DNA from 2 places in the Rossellomorea sp. QJM3NY_18 genome. Region 1 is predicted to be linked to the other one. Evidence: riboswitches for the same ligand, from Rfam matches in the RefSeq annotation. Region 1 holds a riboswitch; the other holds the start of a gene.
The links. A riboswitch is a leader RNA that binds a small molecule or an ion and turns the genes downstream of it on or off. The one in region 1 is predicted to bind S-adenosylmethionine.
Positions count from the first base shown of each region.

Region 2: another riboswitch for S-adenosylmethionine. It lies ahead of metK (methionine adenosyltransferase); the one in region 1 lies ahead of AC0VXY_RS18840 (methionine ABC transporter ATP-binding protein).

Region 1 is NZ_CM149659.1:3,628,583-3,636,382, reverse strand. It holds gene AC0VXY_RS18880 (SDR family NAD(P)-dependent oxidoreductase) at 1-565, shown strand, start outside; gene AC0VXY_RS18875 (ArsR/SmtB family transcription factor) at 597-899, shown strand; gene AC0VXY_RS18870 (arsenate reductase family protein) at 1,013-1,369, shown strand; gene gcvH (glycine cleavage system protein GcvH) at 1,487-1,870, shown strand; gene AC0VXY_RS18860 (YusG family protein) at 1,964-2,200, shown strand; gene AC0VXY_RS18855 (toprim domain-containing protein) at 2,377-2,736, shown strand; gene AC0VXY_RS18850 (thioredoxin family protein) at 2,742-3,056, shown strand; gene AC0VXY_RS18845 (SCP2 sterol-binding domain-containing protein) at 3,584-3,934, shown strand; SAM riboswitch class I at 4,046-4,152, shown strand; gene AC0VXY_RS18840 (methionine ABC transporter ATP-binding protein) at 4,299-5,321, shown strand; gene AC0VXY_RS18835 (methionine ABC transporter permease) at 5,318-5,986, shown strand; gene AC0VXY_RS18830 (MetQ/NlpA family ABC transporter substrate-binding protein) at 6,002-6,826, shown strand; gene AC0VXY_RS18825 (carboxymuconolactone decarboxylase family protein) at 7,208-7,573, shown strand.
Region 2 is NZ_CM149659.1:3,450,994-3,458,793, forward strand. It holds gene AC0VXY_RS17815 (immune inhibitor A domain-containing protein) at 1-2,188, opposite strand, end outside; gene AC0VXY_RS17820 (tetraprenyl-beta-curcumene synthase family protein) at 2,511-3,584, opposite strand; gene AC0VXY_RS17825 (alpha/beta hydrolase) at 3,598-4,401, opposite strand; gene AC0VXY_RS17830 (gamma carbonic anhydrase) at 4,486-5,001, shown strand; gene metK (methionine adenosyltransferase) at 5,119-6,321, opposite strand; SAM riboswitch class I at 6,538-6,680, opposite strand; gene pckA (phosphoenolpyruvate carboxykinase (ATP)) at 6,999-7,800, shown strand, end outside.

The sequences.
Region 1 (7,800 bases):
TGAAATCAAAGCACAAGGAATCAGAGTCGATATTCTCATCAATAATGCCGGGTTCGGTTTATTCGGGGAGTTTGAGGAAACGGAACTTTCCAAAGAGCTGGATATGATCCAAGTGAATATCACGGCCCTGACAGAGCTGAGCAAGTATATTGGGAAGGAAATGGTGAGCAGGAAGAATGGCCGTATATTAAATGTTGCCTCAACAGCAGCATTTCAACCCGGACCATTGATGGCCGTTTACTATGCAACAAAAGCGTATGTCCTGTCTTTCTCGGAAGCTTTGGCCAATGAGTGGGCCAAACATGGGGTCAAAGTGACGGCTCTTTGCCCCGGTGCCACCAAAACAGGATTCAGTGATGCGGCTGAACTTCAGTCCTCTAAGCTCTTCCAGTCGGGTGTGATGAGTGTGGAAGATGTCGTGGAAGAAGGATATAACCAAATGATGACAAAGGACAAGGTAGTGATCGTCCCAGGTATGAAAAACCGGATACTGACTCAGGCGATTCGATTCATGCCGCGTAAAATGGTCACGAATATTGTTCGGAAGGTACAGGAACGGGTATAATTGAATGTGAATGAGTGGAAGGGAGAAGGCTATGGGTCAAAAAGCAATCGATACATTCCGTGCTTGTATTCCATTATTTCAAGCGCTGAGTGATCCTTATCGTCAGGACATAATTTTACTTCTTGCCGAACAAGAACCTCTTACGGTCAATCAGATAACTGAAAATCTGACATTATCCAGACCTGCTGTTTCCCATCACCTAAAGATCCTGAGAGATCAGCAGCTAGTATCACTGGAGCAAAAAGGAACACAACGTTTCTATTCTCTTGAGCTGGACAACGCAACCGTCCTCCTCAAAGAATTGGTTAAAACCGTTGAAAAACAATGTGAGTAATGTTCCGGAAAAGAAGGATACTAACGGATATTGTCGAATGTAAGAAATAGATTCACGGTGACCGGATGGGAAACATACCCTATCCGGTACCTACCAGGAAAGGTGGTGCAATGATGTCATTGACTTTTTATTCTTATCCAAATTGCGGTACATGCAAGAAAGCAAAAAAGTGGCTGGAGGACCATGGTCTTTCCATAGATGAAATACATATTGTAGAAAATCCCCCGTCAAAAATGGAGCTTGAAAATCTGTATGAAAAGAGCGGATACCCTCTAAAGAAGTTTTTCAATACAAGTGGCAAAAAGTATCGCGAACTTGGCTTGAAAAATAAAGTGAATTCAGCTTCTGATGATGAATTATTAGAAATCCTTTCCTCAGACGGGATGCTGATTAAACGTCCGATCACAACGGATGGAAGCAAGGTGACCGTAGGTTTTAAAGAAGAAATGTTCGAGGAAACCTGGAAGTAAAAATGGGTAAGTGATTTCCGATGAAAAAGTTTCATCATTCACACTGAGTTTTCTTGCTTTTTCGATGAAAAGTGTGTCAATATTAGGTTGTATAACTAGCATTTGGAGGGATAGAAAATGAGTACACCGAAAGAACTTCGTTATTCAGAAGAACACGAGTGGGTCAAAGTTGAAGGGGAAAATGTACGCGTAGGAATCACATCATTTGCACAATCTGAGCTGGGCGATATCGTATTCGTCGAGTTACCTGAAGTTGGAGATGAAATCAAAGCGGACGAGCCTTTCGGCAGTGTTGAATCGGTAAAGACCGTTTCTGAGCTATACGCACCTGTTTCCGGTAAGGTTGTCGAAGTGAATGAAGAGCTGTCCGACAGCCCTGAATTCGTGAACGAATCACCTTATGAAAAAGCATGGATGGTCGTTGTGGAACCAACAGATGCTGGAGAAGTAGACAAGCTGATGACAGCTGAAGAGTATGATAAAATGATTAATGAAGGATAATTTCCACCCGGACACCTTGAGGATTTCTCAAGGTGTTTTGTTTTTCTTTTTGGGCATTATATGGGTATGCGTAAAAAGAAAGGATGAATACGTATGGTACTTGAACCAAAGAAATTAGATGTCACAAGCAGGGTGACAGGCAGACTTAAAAATGGTGAAGTCGAATTATTTCTCGATGATCAGTCAATCGGCAAAATGTCCCTGCCCCTTGATGGACTGACAATGGAACCGAACTTCGAAGCAAAAGAAAATAAAATTTATCAGAACTATACTTCCACCGAAGGCCATGATGCAAGGTACACGGATTGTGACGAAGGTGGATGGTGTTAAGGATGACCGCGGTGCCGGATTCGTGTATGGATCTGGCACCATTTCTATAAGCAATGAAACAAACCACTTGCACTATTTTTTGTAAACATGAGAAAATATAAGTAGAAAGTGGACATCATCTCTTGTTATCTGAATATACTATCCTAATCTTATTTCTGAAAGATAAGGTGATGATCATGATGGAACTTGACGAAAAAGTAATCATTGTCGAAGGTACTACCGACAAGCGGAAAGTAAGAGATATAATCAAAGAACCGATTCAAATTATTTGCACGAATGGAACGATCAGTATTACAAAAATGGACGAACTCATCGATGAGCTGTTTGAAAGGGATGTGTACATCCTCGTCGATGCGGATGATGCGGGGGAAAAATTACGTAAACAGTTTAAGCGTGAATTCCCTGAAGTGGGACACCTTTATATCGACCGGATGTATAAGGAAGTGGCCGCAGCCCCGGAATATCATCTTGCATCCATTCTCATAGGTGCGAATATCGATGTGCATAAAGAATATCTAGGAAAAAGGATGATTTAGTTTTGTTGGAGGTAAGCCAGACAGAAGAATTAAACCAATCGATCGAATACCATACGTTTGTAGCCGTTTATCTATATACACCGATGTGTGGTACATGTCAGGTCGCGGGTAAAATGTTGGAAGTGGTCGAGAAACTCCCCCAGTCATTTCATTTTGTGAAGGCGAACCTGAACTATCTGCCCCAATTCGCCGAAGAACAATCCATAGAAAGCGTCCCCTGCCTTCTCTTATTTAAAGATGGACAGGAAATGGAGAGAATCTATGCCTTTCAATCCGTACCATTCCTATACGAAACCATCAACAAAATCCAAAACAGCTAGTGGGGATAAGAGACCTTTTTAGATAAGGTCTTTTTATTTTGTCTGCACTTCTTCTCTTCATCTGCTTTAGAAATTGGATGAAATTGCCCTCTCCACATAAAAAAATGATATTATAACGAACTGTCGCATATTTATCTAATTTTAGAAGTACATGAATAGTGTTGATTGGAGCGGAAGATGGTCGACTCCTTCGGGAATAGCGGGAAAGTTGAGACCCCGCAGGGCGAAGCCCGAGGAGGCTCAACTCACGCCCCGAGGAAAGCGAGCAACTGGAGCGGAAATCAATCAGCACGATGCTGATAAAAACAGAAAAGTTTACGAAAGCAGTCATTTTCTTTCTACAAACGAGGACATATTTCTTGGGAAATGTTTCGAATCCGCTCACTTTTTGACTGGTCATCACCCAAATTCTTACTGTTCGACAAATAAGATACACTCATTCAAAACATGTCGAGAATGTCTAAAAGGGAAAAATACCTAAAAGTGGAATTGATACTATATAGAAGTTTCACTGGGAGGGTGTATTCATGCGAATATATTTAGAGGAATTAGTAGATCAGTGTCATTCTAGGTATCACTTAAGACTCTTGTTTCCAGACAGCCCATTTATTCTTCAATTTCATTGTGAAAAGGACCTATACGGGATATCCATTTCAAGCGGAGGTTGTGCTGTATTGACTGATGGTAGTGGGGAATCCCATTTTGTCATTGAGGGAAAAGAGAAGGACATGCTATCCCTACTTTCAGGAGAAGAACGATTGTCTCAACTGATCGAAAACGACATCCTGAAAGTCAGAGGAGGATACCGTCAGCTGTTATTTGTAGAGTCTGTCCTGTGGCTGACGAGGTCCAGGGTCAAGGAACCGGTTCAAGTATGAAAAAAAGAGAAAAAAGAATTGACACACTTCTATTTTCGATGATAGAATCTTCCATGTAGCAAATTTTCAGAGTCTTTAACAATTCAAAAAATTAAATAAATTGATACTTTACTCTTATTTAGAGAGGTGGAGGGACGTGCCCTATGAAGCCCGGCAACCGTCAATGAAAATTGAAATGGTGCCAATTCACTCAAAGCTTTTGCTTTGAAAGATGAGAGAAAGGATAGTCCTATATATGATTATGCCTTTCTGCTTATCGCAGGAAGGCATTTTTTATTGTTTGCGTAAAGGCTGTGTGAATGGCAAGCGTAATTTTAATTCTAATTAAAAATGTCGTTTTACTCGGAAAGAAGGTGGAGACAGCATGATTACTATTTCAAATGTGAAAAAAATCTTTCAATCAAAATCAGGACCTATTTCAGCCGTTGATGGCGTCAACATCGACATTGCCCAAGGAGAAATTTTTGGAGTGATTGGCTATAGTGGGGCAGGTAAGAGTACGTTGATCCGGATGCTCAATGGACTTGAAGTTCCCACAACTGGAACCGTGAATGTGAATGGGCAGATCGTTTCCCAAGTGAAAGGAAAACATCTTCGGCAGGCGAGGCAGTCAATAGGGATGATTTTTCAGCATTTCAATCTCCTGTGGTCACGCACGGTACTTGAAAATATCCAGTTTCCTTTAGAAATCGCTGGAGTTTCCAAGAAAGAGAGAATGAGAAGAGCCAACGAATTATTGGAGCTGGTTGGATTAGATGGAAGAGGGGACGCCTATCCGTCCCAGTTGAGCGGTGGACAGAAGCAGAGGGTCGGTATTGCGAGGTCCCTTGCAAATAATCCCAACGTCCTGCTTTGTGACGAAGCCACCTCTGCTTTAGATCCGCAAACAACCGATTCCATCCTTGATTTATTGGTGGATATTAATAAACGTTTAGGCCTGACCATCGTCCTGATCACCCATGAAATGCATGTGATCAAAAAAATCTGCCATCGTGTGGCGGTCATGGAACAAGGGAAGGTGGTAGAGCTTGGGGATGTTCTTGAGGTGTTCAGAAATCCCAAAGAGCAGGTGACGAAGCGATTTGTGAGAGAAGTATCTCAAGTGGAAGAAACAGGGGAAACGATCAATCACCTCTTAGCTCAGTATCCTAAAGGAAAAGTACTGAAATTCACCTTCGTTGGTGAATCGACTGAGCAACCGCTCATTACCAGCTTGATCCGAAGATTCGACCTGGATGTCAATATCCTTCAAGGACAGATTTCCCAAACGCAAAAAGGGGCTTATGGTACGCTATTCGTCCACCTTGATGGAAACGAAGAGACGATTCAGGCAGCCTTTGCCTTCGCTGAGAAACAGATGGTCAAAGTGGAGGTGATCCGAGGATGATAGAAAATTTATTTCCGAATGTGGACTGGGAGAAGATGTGGGAAGCGACTGTTGAAACCCTTTATATGACGGGGATGTCAGTCCTGATTACCTTCGTAGTAGGACTGATTCTTGGAATCCTGTTATTTCTTACATCCAAGGAAAATTTATGGGAAAACAAGCTTACTTATACCGTGACCAGTGCAGTGGTCAATGTATTCCGTTCGATTCCGTTCATTATCCTGATTGTATTACTGATTCCATTTACAAAATTCTTATTGGATACCATCCGTGGGGCGAACGCGGCCCTTCCCGCCCTGATCATCGGAGCAGCACCGTTTTACGCACGCATGGTTGAAATCGCATTAAGAGAAGTGAACAAAGGTGTCATCGAAGCAGCGAAAGCAATGGGAGCGAAAACAAGCACAATAATATGGAAAGTGCTTATTCCTGAATCTCTTCCGGCCTTGATCTCAGGTATCACGGTAACAGCCATCGCCCTGGTGGGGTACACGGCAATGGCGGGTGTCATCGGTGCAGGGGGATTGGGAAACCTCGCTTACCTGGATGGGTTTCAACGGAGCAGGGAGGATGTAACCCTTGCCGCAACCATCATGATTTTACTCGTTGTATTTGCAATACAACTTATTGGAGACTACTTCACAAATAAATTAGACAAACGATAAGAGGAGAGAAAACAGATGAAAAAATGGTTAGCAGGAATGGTAGCAGCAACAAGTATCTTTGGATTGGCAGCATGCGGGAGTGATTCCGGATCTGGAAGCGGAGACGTGAAGGAGTTAGTGGTAGGAGCTTCAAATGTTCCCCATGCAGAAATCCTAGAAAAAGTGAAACCGATTCTGGAAGATAAGGGAATCGACTTGCAAATTGAAACGTATCAGGACTATATCCTTCCAAATAAAGACTTGGATAATGGTGATTTGGATGCGAACTATTTCCAAACCGTACCTTACATGGACTTGCAGATGAAAGAGAATGAATATGATTTCGTCAATGCAGGCGGTATTCATATTGAGCCGATCGGCGTGTATTCCAAAAAGTATAAATCTCTTGAGGACCTTCCTGAAGGTGCCACGATCTTGATGAGTAATTCCGTATCCGATCATGGCCGCATCCTTACATTATTAGAGAAAAAGGGTCTGATTACGTTAAAGGACGGCGTTGAAAATACACAGGCTCAGCTGGAAGATATCAAAGAAAATCCAAAAAAACTGAAATTCGATTATGAGTATGAAGCGGCCCTCCTTCCGCAAATGTATGAAAATGAAGAAGGGGACGCAGTTGTGATCAACTCCAACTATGCCATAGATGCAGGCTTGAAACCCCTGGAGGACTCCATCGCCATCGAAGACAGCAACTCCCCGTATGTGAACGTAATAGCTGTGAATAAAGGCGACGAAAACAAAAAAGAAATAAAAGAACTGGTCAAAGCCCTGCGCTCAAAAGAAATCCAGGACTTCATCAAAGAAGAATGGGATGGAGCCGTTGTACCCGTAACCGAATAACAATAGGAAAGAGGCTGGGACATATTCTAATCCATTTCCTCTAAAGACGAACATAGTGGGGACTACTTGTTACACCGCTATTGATTTCCGTGCAAGACTTCGCTTTCCTCGGGCGGAAAGCGAGCACCTGGAGCGGAAATCAACCACTACTCACTACATTCAAAAGTATTTATATTTACGTATACAGCTAAATAATAAATCCGAACGACTTCGATTTAAAAAAGAATTTCGAAAGATCGTTCGGATTTTCTTTTAACAAAACACTCTTGTCCCAGTCGCTTTCTTTCATCAAGTGGTATCGGTAACTTTTTAACATATTCATTTCCAAATTGGCTCATACTATTTCCGATGAATCTATTTTCGAAATGGAGTTGGAATGATATGCAGATGGAACCTAGAAATACAACCGAAGCTGCCCTTCATGATTATAAAATGGGACTTGGAATCTTCACTGAGAAAATGCCTGAGCTTGCTGAGCAATATAATACGTTCACAGAGCACTGCTTCAGGGAAGGGATCCTTTCCAAAAAAGAAAAACAGTTGATAGCACTGGGAATCAGTCTCTATTCCCAGGATGAATATTGTATCATCTATCATACAAAAGGATGCCTCGATCAAGGATGTTCTGAAGAAGAGATCCTTGAAACCATCGGTGTAACAGCTGCATTCGGTGGAGGCGCAGTCATGAGTCAGGCCGTAACATTAGTACAACAGTCGATTCAGGATTTGAATCAATTAAAGCAATGAGTGCATCGAGAGGGAGAGATCCTTCTCTTTTTTTATGGATACGTTTACGAAAATCATAAATATGCGGACCTCCAGCAGTAATAAATATACATCCAAACTAATAATATTTCACCGGTGGACTATTATTTGGAAGTATAACGGCGGAATTTTGTGAAAACTTAAAGGTAGCCCCCGGGAATCAGGCTGACGGATGAATTTCAGAAAAAATGATGAAATACCGGTTTTGT
Region 2 (7,800 bases), 180 kb from region 1:
TCAGACTGAATGCAGCATCGTGGATCTGGTAGCGAGTAGATCCAACTGAACCGTCGCTCCAGTAGTTGGCCTTTTGATCTGCATCGACAACTCCAAGGTAACCATCTCCTGGATGTTTACCAGTCCAGTTATCAGAGAATGAATTATCCACATACCATACAACTAATCCTTCGTTATATTCCATAAGGCTTGCACCACGGCGGATGTTGGCAAGACCTTCATCGACACCGTTGTGGCTGCGCCATTCAAGCAGGTAGTAATGATCTTTAAGCGAAATTCCATTTGATACTTCAAAACCATCTGTTGTGAATTGAGCCTCACCTTCAGCACCGTCTTCAAACACGACATTTCCATCCACTGTCAGTGTTGCATTATCCATAGCAAACCCGTCAAGGGCCAAGCCGCCGTCCGTCACATAGTTGAATTCAAGCGTCACTTTATCACCTGCAAATTGGCTGAGGTCATACGACTTATCCACCCATTCACCATTTGTCGTTTCAGCACTTGCATCCCCATTCGTATCATCGTCACCGATGACATCCAATTCAACTTCCTTGCCGCTGGCTGTTTTAGCGGTTACGTATAGATAGTCGTACTCAAACTCCACTTCATACAATGTTTTGAAATCGAATGTAGCGGTTGTAGCATTGGTTAAGTCGAATTCAGGAGATACTAACGTCGTATTGAGGTCATCCCCTTTTGTACTGTAGTAGTACTTTTCACCAAAGGCAGGTTTGATTCCCTGCACTTCTTTTTTAGGAAGAGTCACCTTCACGACATCATTGTTCGTACCTTTTGTAGCAGCTTCGTCCAGAAGGACTTCCATCCCTTTACTATCTAGATCTTCAAGGGCTACTTCTGTACCAGTCTGCCAATTTCCTTCTGTACCTTCACTATCCACTACAGCTGAAGCTTGCAGCATTTCCTTCGCGTAAGGACTGAATCCAGTCGGCTGTGCTCCAGGGATGTCCCCCGCCCAGCTTCCGCTTGCCATGATGGACCAGTAGCTGATTGCTTCACCGGCACCAGAGTATTGTGTATCATACTCGTCAGGCAATCCTAAATCATGTCCATATTCGTGGGCCATGACTCCGACTGCACCGTCTTCCGGTTCGATTGTGTAATCATACGCGTACATTGTCCCTTCTCCCCAGTAATCAACTTCAGGAGTAGGAGATCCGGCAATCGGGAAGATCCCGCCAAGATTCCAACGGTGGGACCAGATAGCGTCAGATCCTAAAGATCCACCACCCGCTTCTTCACCAACACCTGAGTGAATGACCATTAAGTGATCGACAAGCCCGTCCGGTTCAAGATAATTTCCGTCACCATCAAGATCGTAACGATCCCACTTATCATAATCAGCAAGGTTCACTTCAGGGTCTGCAGCAGCTTTAGCAAGTGCTTCTTTAATCAAGCCGCGTGCGTTTACGTCGCTGCCATCCGGCTGGGGATCATTTCCACCATACTCAGCGGCAGGCTTGTCCGCTGTGTACCAGCCAGCAACCTCACCATCTACTGAATAACTTCCGCCAGACTGCTGTTCATAGTATTGTTTCATGGATACATAGGTCTTACCGTCAGGCCCTGTCCAGCCACCTGTACCAAAAAGCATATCCTGATAGTGTTCTCTTGAATAAGCATCTTCACCTTCATAATACATATCCGTTTCATCTTCGGTCATGGTGTTATGTGGCTTGTCCGGATAATCAACGAGAAGGACTAACACTTCATCTGTTCGTTTCTCACCATCATATGCTTCTTCTTCAACCGAGTCAGGTTTATTTTTCTTCGCATGTCCAAGCTTATTTCCTTTACCATGAGTCAAACCGTTTTTCTTCATTTCTTTTTTCAGCTTGGTCTTCGTTTCCGCTACCTCATCCTGAAGTTCCCCTGGATGATTTTCAGCGGAATCTGCTTTCGCTTTCAGGAATTTTTGAAGTCCCTTCTGTGCTTCTGCAGCTGTCGCATTCTTCTTGATCTTTCCTTCTTTCTTCAGCATCTCGATCAGGCGTTCATCATTTGCAATTCCTAAATCGAAAGCCCCTCCATGCTTATGATCATATTTCACCGTTGGCTTCGCTAACACATTCTCAGGCCCCACGGTTGCAGCTGATGCAGGTACAGCAAATGCCCCTACACTCAGTGCTGCGGCCATGGCCATGGATAATACTTTACGTGATTTCAAACACGATTCCCCCTTAGTTATGTACTAAATATTTACACTAACTACAATATACTCCACTATTCTGAAAAGTAAATATATTCAGAATAAATTTGGTTATTTAGTATTACGAAATAAATACAATATAGTTAAAAAGATCTATATAAGCTCGACAGAATAATAGGTCTATAGTCACTAAACCAGGAAAATCAACAAAAATATTTTGTATAAATATGGTATATTTAGTCTTACATTGGATAACTGTGTCCAACTTTGGTTGGGGAAAATAGACAAAAAAAGGGACGGACCTCCGAAGTATTTCGGAAGTCCGTCCCTCGAGCGTCTATTAAGATGTTTTTTTGCGGTTTCTCCATTTGCGGTAAATTTTCCCGTTCAGGTAGAAGAATCTGGTGATCCAGCCGGCTTCTCCGATGAATTGCTTGGAGAATGATTGGACGCTCGCCTGTTTACTGGCTTTGTCGTCGGATAAATAGACCCCGATGAGTCCTTTATTGATCAACCGGTGAAAATGGGCATGGGGGAGCTCATGGGTATGTTCATCGGCCTTCTGCAGAAAATGGATGAGTCGCTCTTTTAAATGCTCATCATTTTCATAGTAGAAACAGAAGTTCAAATCTCCCCCTTCCCGGTCCTCATCCTGATCGATGAAATAATCGAGAAGGATATGCAATCCTTGAATGTACGGGAAATACCCCCGCTTGATTTTCTCTGTATACGAAGGCTTAAAGTCACTTCGATTGGCATAAGAGACTAAGCAGAAGATTCCAAGAGTCGAACCCGAACATGCGGAAAACTCATACCAGTCCATTTCAGGCAGGTTCGGGCGATGGGTTTCAAACCAATCCTGAAGCCTTCCCTCTCTCTCTTCTTTCTTCACGTGTTTATGTATTTGCAGATCACAATAGTACTCACACAGTTCCAGGAGATCTTCCTTGATACTGTCGTAGTGACTTAATTGACGTAGAACGGATTGGCAGGTCAGGACCAAATCTCTGAGATATCCTCCATCATCCTGATCCCGTCTTAATGCATAATAATTGACGGGTTCCGCCCCCACCGTCAGGGAATCCTTCATGGACTGATGAAGGAGGGCGAAGTCATCGGGATCAAGGGACACACTGCGATCGCACAGATTATCCAGATAATCGCTGATCGTCTGATAGGCGACGATGAATCGGATCGTATCTGCTTTATGATCCAATGCCAGAAGGGAAAGAATCGATCCTCCCTCGCAATGGAACGTTTTATGGTGGATGCTCGCAAGTGCCTGGTTCCTCAGTTCCTGATTGGGTATCTTTTCCGCCCTTTTTTTCCAGCCGTCCAATTCCTCATGCACGATAGGAAAAACGGTGCGATATACTCGTGTCATTAATGAAAAGGGATCACTTGGTATCGACATTTCATCACCTCTTTTACAAAATGTATCCCAGCGCTTTCAAGCGACTTTCAATGAAGATCTTTGAATACTCATAAATTTCTTCTCTTTCAGGTTCATTATAAATTTCATGATAGCACTTTGGCCATTCTTTGTAATGCATTTCAGATAATGACAGCTCATTGAACCATTTTTTCACAGCTTTTTTTTCGACGATTTTATCATCCCCCGCCTGCATTACAAGCAAGGGGACATCAGGCATTTTTTCCAGGTTGGTGAATGCTGCTTTCATCGCCTGTACGAGCTCCCTGTACCAGCGGACAGACACTTTCGTTATATAGAGCGTATCATTGCTGTCGATTTCCCGGACATCTGCGTTCCGAGTCGCCATATCGATGGTCAAACCTGACGGGAACTTCACCATCGGAGCGATTTTATTTAAACCGAGGGATAATAGCTCGACCGGTTTAGCCGGGGTCGTAACCAATCCTAAACACGGCGAGGATAAAATGACACCCGCTACGTTCACATGGGATTCCTGCAGGAGTCGTATGGCGATAAGCCCGCCCATACTATGACCGATCACAAAGACAGGCAATTCGAATTGATAGGCTGCCTGGACCCAGTCCTTCACTTCCACGATGTATTCATCAAAGGAATCGATATGTCCCCTATGGCTTCTTGACGTCATTCCCTGACCGGGTAAGTCACCCATGACGACGTGAAAGCCTGCAGCACGCCACATTTCAATGAGCCAACCATATCTTCCGTGATGTTCCATCGCCCCATGAATGATGACGATGACTGCCTTTGCCTCTTGATCTGATTCCCATTTCCACATGGCAAATCCTCCTTTGTAGTTCTCTCCATGAATGAATTCTGCTACCATTATTATAATAAATATTATTGAAAGGGGTAGTAAAAAATGCTCTATCCATATTACGATAAAAAACCCATCATCGCACATTCGGCTTTCATCGCTGATTATGTGACCATCTCAGGAGATGTCGAGATCGGTGAAGAATCAAGTATTTGGTTCAATACCGTCATCAGAGGGGATGTCGCTCCCACTAAGATCGGTGATAAAGTAAATATACAGGATAACTCCATCCTTCATCAGAGTCCAAATAACCCTCTTATCCTTGAAGATGAAGTAACTGTCGGACACGGGGTGATCTTACATAGCTGCAAGATCAGGAAAAAGGCATTGATCGGCATGGGCTCCATCATCCTCGATAATGCCGAAATCGGCGAAGGGGCGTTCATCGGAGCCGGAAGCCTTGTTCCACAGGGGAAGGTCATACCTCCTAATACCCTGGCATTCGGACGACCCGCAAAGGTCGTGAGGGAGCTCAATGAGCACGATATCAGTGAAATGAAGCGCATCTCAAGGGAATACGCTGAAAAAGGACAGTATTATAAGAGCATCAAACCGTTTTAACTTCCTATACTTGGGATACCCCATCCTCCTTGAGAATACTCATGGAAGATTTTCTTGTGAATATCATCAAAAAAGAGACCAACACTCTGAAAAAGTGTTGGTCTCTTCTATCTTCCCTTATTTGCCCAGTGCTTCCGTTTTTAACGCTTCTGCTTTGTTCGTGCGTTCCCAAGGAAGATCGATATCGTTACGGCCGAAGTGTCCGTAAGCAGCTGTCTGCTTGTATATTGGACGACGAAGGTCCAGCATTTTAATGATTCCTGCAGGACGCAGGTCAAAGTTATTGCTGACAACGTCAATCAATACATCTTCTGAAACTTTCCCTGTTCCAAATGTATCAACGGAGATGGATACGGGCTTCGCAACACCGATAGCATACGCTAATTGAACTTCACATTTGTCAGCAAGGCCTGCTGCCACGATGTTCTTCGCAACATAGCGCGCTGCATAAGCTGCTGAACGGTCCACTTTTGTTGCATCCTTACCAGAGAATGCACCGCCACCGTGACGAGCGTATCCGCCGTAAGTGTCAACGATGATCTTACGTCCAGTAAGTCCCGCATCACCTTGAGGTCCGCCGATTACGAAACGGCCAGTCGGGTTGATGAAGTATTTAGTCTGTTCATCGATCAGTTCTTTCGGTACAACCGGGTCGATGACGTATTCTTTCAAGTTACGTTGGATCTGCTCTAACGCCACTTCCGGGTGATGCTGAGTCGAGATAACGATCGTGTCGATGCGGACCGGCTTATCGTTTTCATCGTATTCAACGGTTACTTGCGTTTTTCCGTCAGGACGAAGGTAAGGAAGGATCTCTTCTTTACGAACTTCCGTTAATCGACGGGAGATTTTGTGTGCAAGGGAAATCGGAAGAGGCATAAGCTCTTTCGTTTCGTTACATGCGAATCCAAACATCAGCCCTTGATCACCTGCACCGATGGCATCAATTTCTTCATCCGTCATTTGACCTTCACGGGCTTCAAGGGCCTGATCGACACCTTGAGCGATATCAGCCGACTGCTCATCAATGGATGTAAGAACGGCACATGTTTCAGCATCGAAGCCGTATTTCGCACGGGTATAGCCGATTTCACGGATCGTTTCACGAACGATTTTCGGAATATCGACATACGTATTCGTAGTGATTTCACCGGCAACCAGAACAAGACCCGTTGTGACAGACGTTTCACACGCTACACGGGCATTCGGATCATTCGTAAGAATTGCATCAAGAATTGAATCAGAGATTTGGTCACAAATTTTATCTGGATGTCCTTCGGTTACGGACTCAGATGTAAACAGACGACGTTTAGTTGACATCAAGGTTCCTCCTTAAGCATATTTGTCAGAACGATTCTTCTGACAAAACAGTAAACAGATACGGTACTCATTTCCCTAAGTAGTATGAAGTAAACATGATTCATTTATAAATAAATCATGATTTATGTGCATGTGGTCCACTATAAACAGAAAAAACCCTTCCTCGGGGAAAAAAGCTTCAGAGGAAAGGTTTCAGATCATAGCCGCGCCTTTTCTCTCTTATCGTTCAAGGTTTAGAGACCTTGCCTCAGTTTAGCACCTTCGCTTAATCGGATTCATTAAGGAAATGAATCCATTCACTATTTAGCAGGTTGCTGGGTTTCATAGGGTCTGCTCCCTCCACCAGCTCAGGATAAGAGTATCCGTTCAAGGAACAATGATAACGGTTAGGACAAGTGGTGTCAACTTTTTTTGGATGACAGGTTTAACCATTCATTTCATGATTTCAGCCTGTTTTTCTTCATTAAAATAACCTAATGGGGTAATGAGGCTAAACATTGCAGGAAGTATTACATATAAATAAGAAGAAACAAGCTTTATTCGGTCAAGAAATGTGACAAAATGAAGACACCTTATAAAATTAAATAAATAGTATAGACTAATAGCTCGATTGTGTTATACTATTTTTGTGAAGAAAACGATACCATTAAATAAATTTATATAAAGGAAGGGTTCTAATGAATTCAGTGAGCATGTCTAATGAATTAACAGAATTACTTAACGGTCAAAACATTCAGGAACAATTATCTGTTTCTCAACTAGTCGAAAAGGTCCTTCAACGAAATGAAGGCGTTTTAACATCATCAGGTGCAGTCAGAGCAGAAACTGGTAAATACACAGGACGCTCTCCTAAAGATAAATTTATTGTGGAAGAACCAACTACGAAGGATAAAATCGAGTGGGGTTCTGTCAATCAGCCGATCTCTTCGGAATCATTCGATAAATTATATACAAAAGTCATCACATACTTAAAAGAAAAAGAAGAAGTTTTCTCATTTAAAGGGTTCGCAGGCGCAGACCCAAAACATAGACTGCCGATTCAAGTGATCAATGAATTCGCCTGGCACAATCTGTTCGCCCACCAATTATTTATCCGCCCTCAAACAGAAGAGTTGAAAGAGCATCAATCCGAATTCACCGTGATTTCAGCTCCGAACTTCAAAGCTGACCCTGAAGTCGACGGAACTCACTCTGAAACGTTCATAATCGTTTCATTTGAAAAGAGAATCGTATTGATCGGCGGTACGGAATATGCCGGTGAAATGAAGAAATCAATCTTCTCTGTCATGAACTATGTACTTCCTGAATCCGATATCCTTTCCATGCACTGCTCTTCGAACGTCGGTCGTGAAGGCGATGTAGCGTTATTCTTCGGATTGTCCGGTACAGGGAAAACGACTTTATCCGCAGATCCCAACCGCCGCTTGATCGGTGATGATGAGCACGGCTGGTCCCCGAACGGCGTATTCAATATCGAAG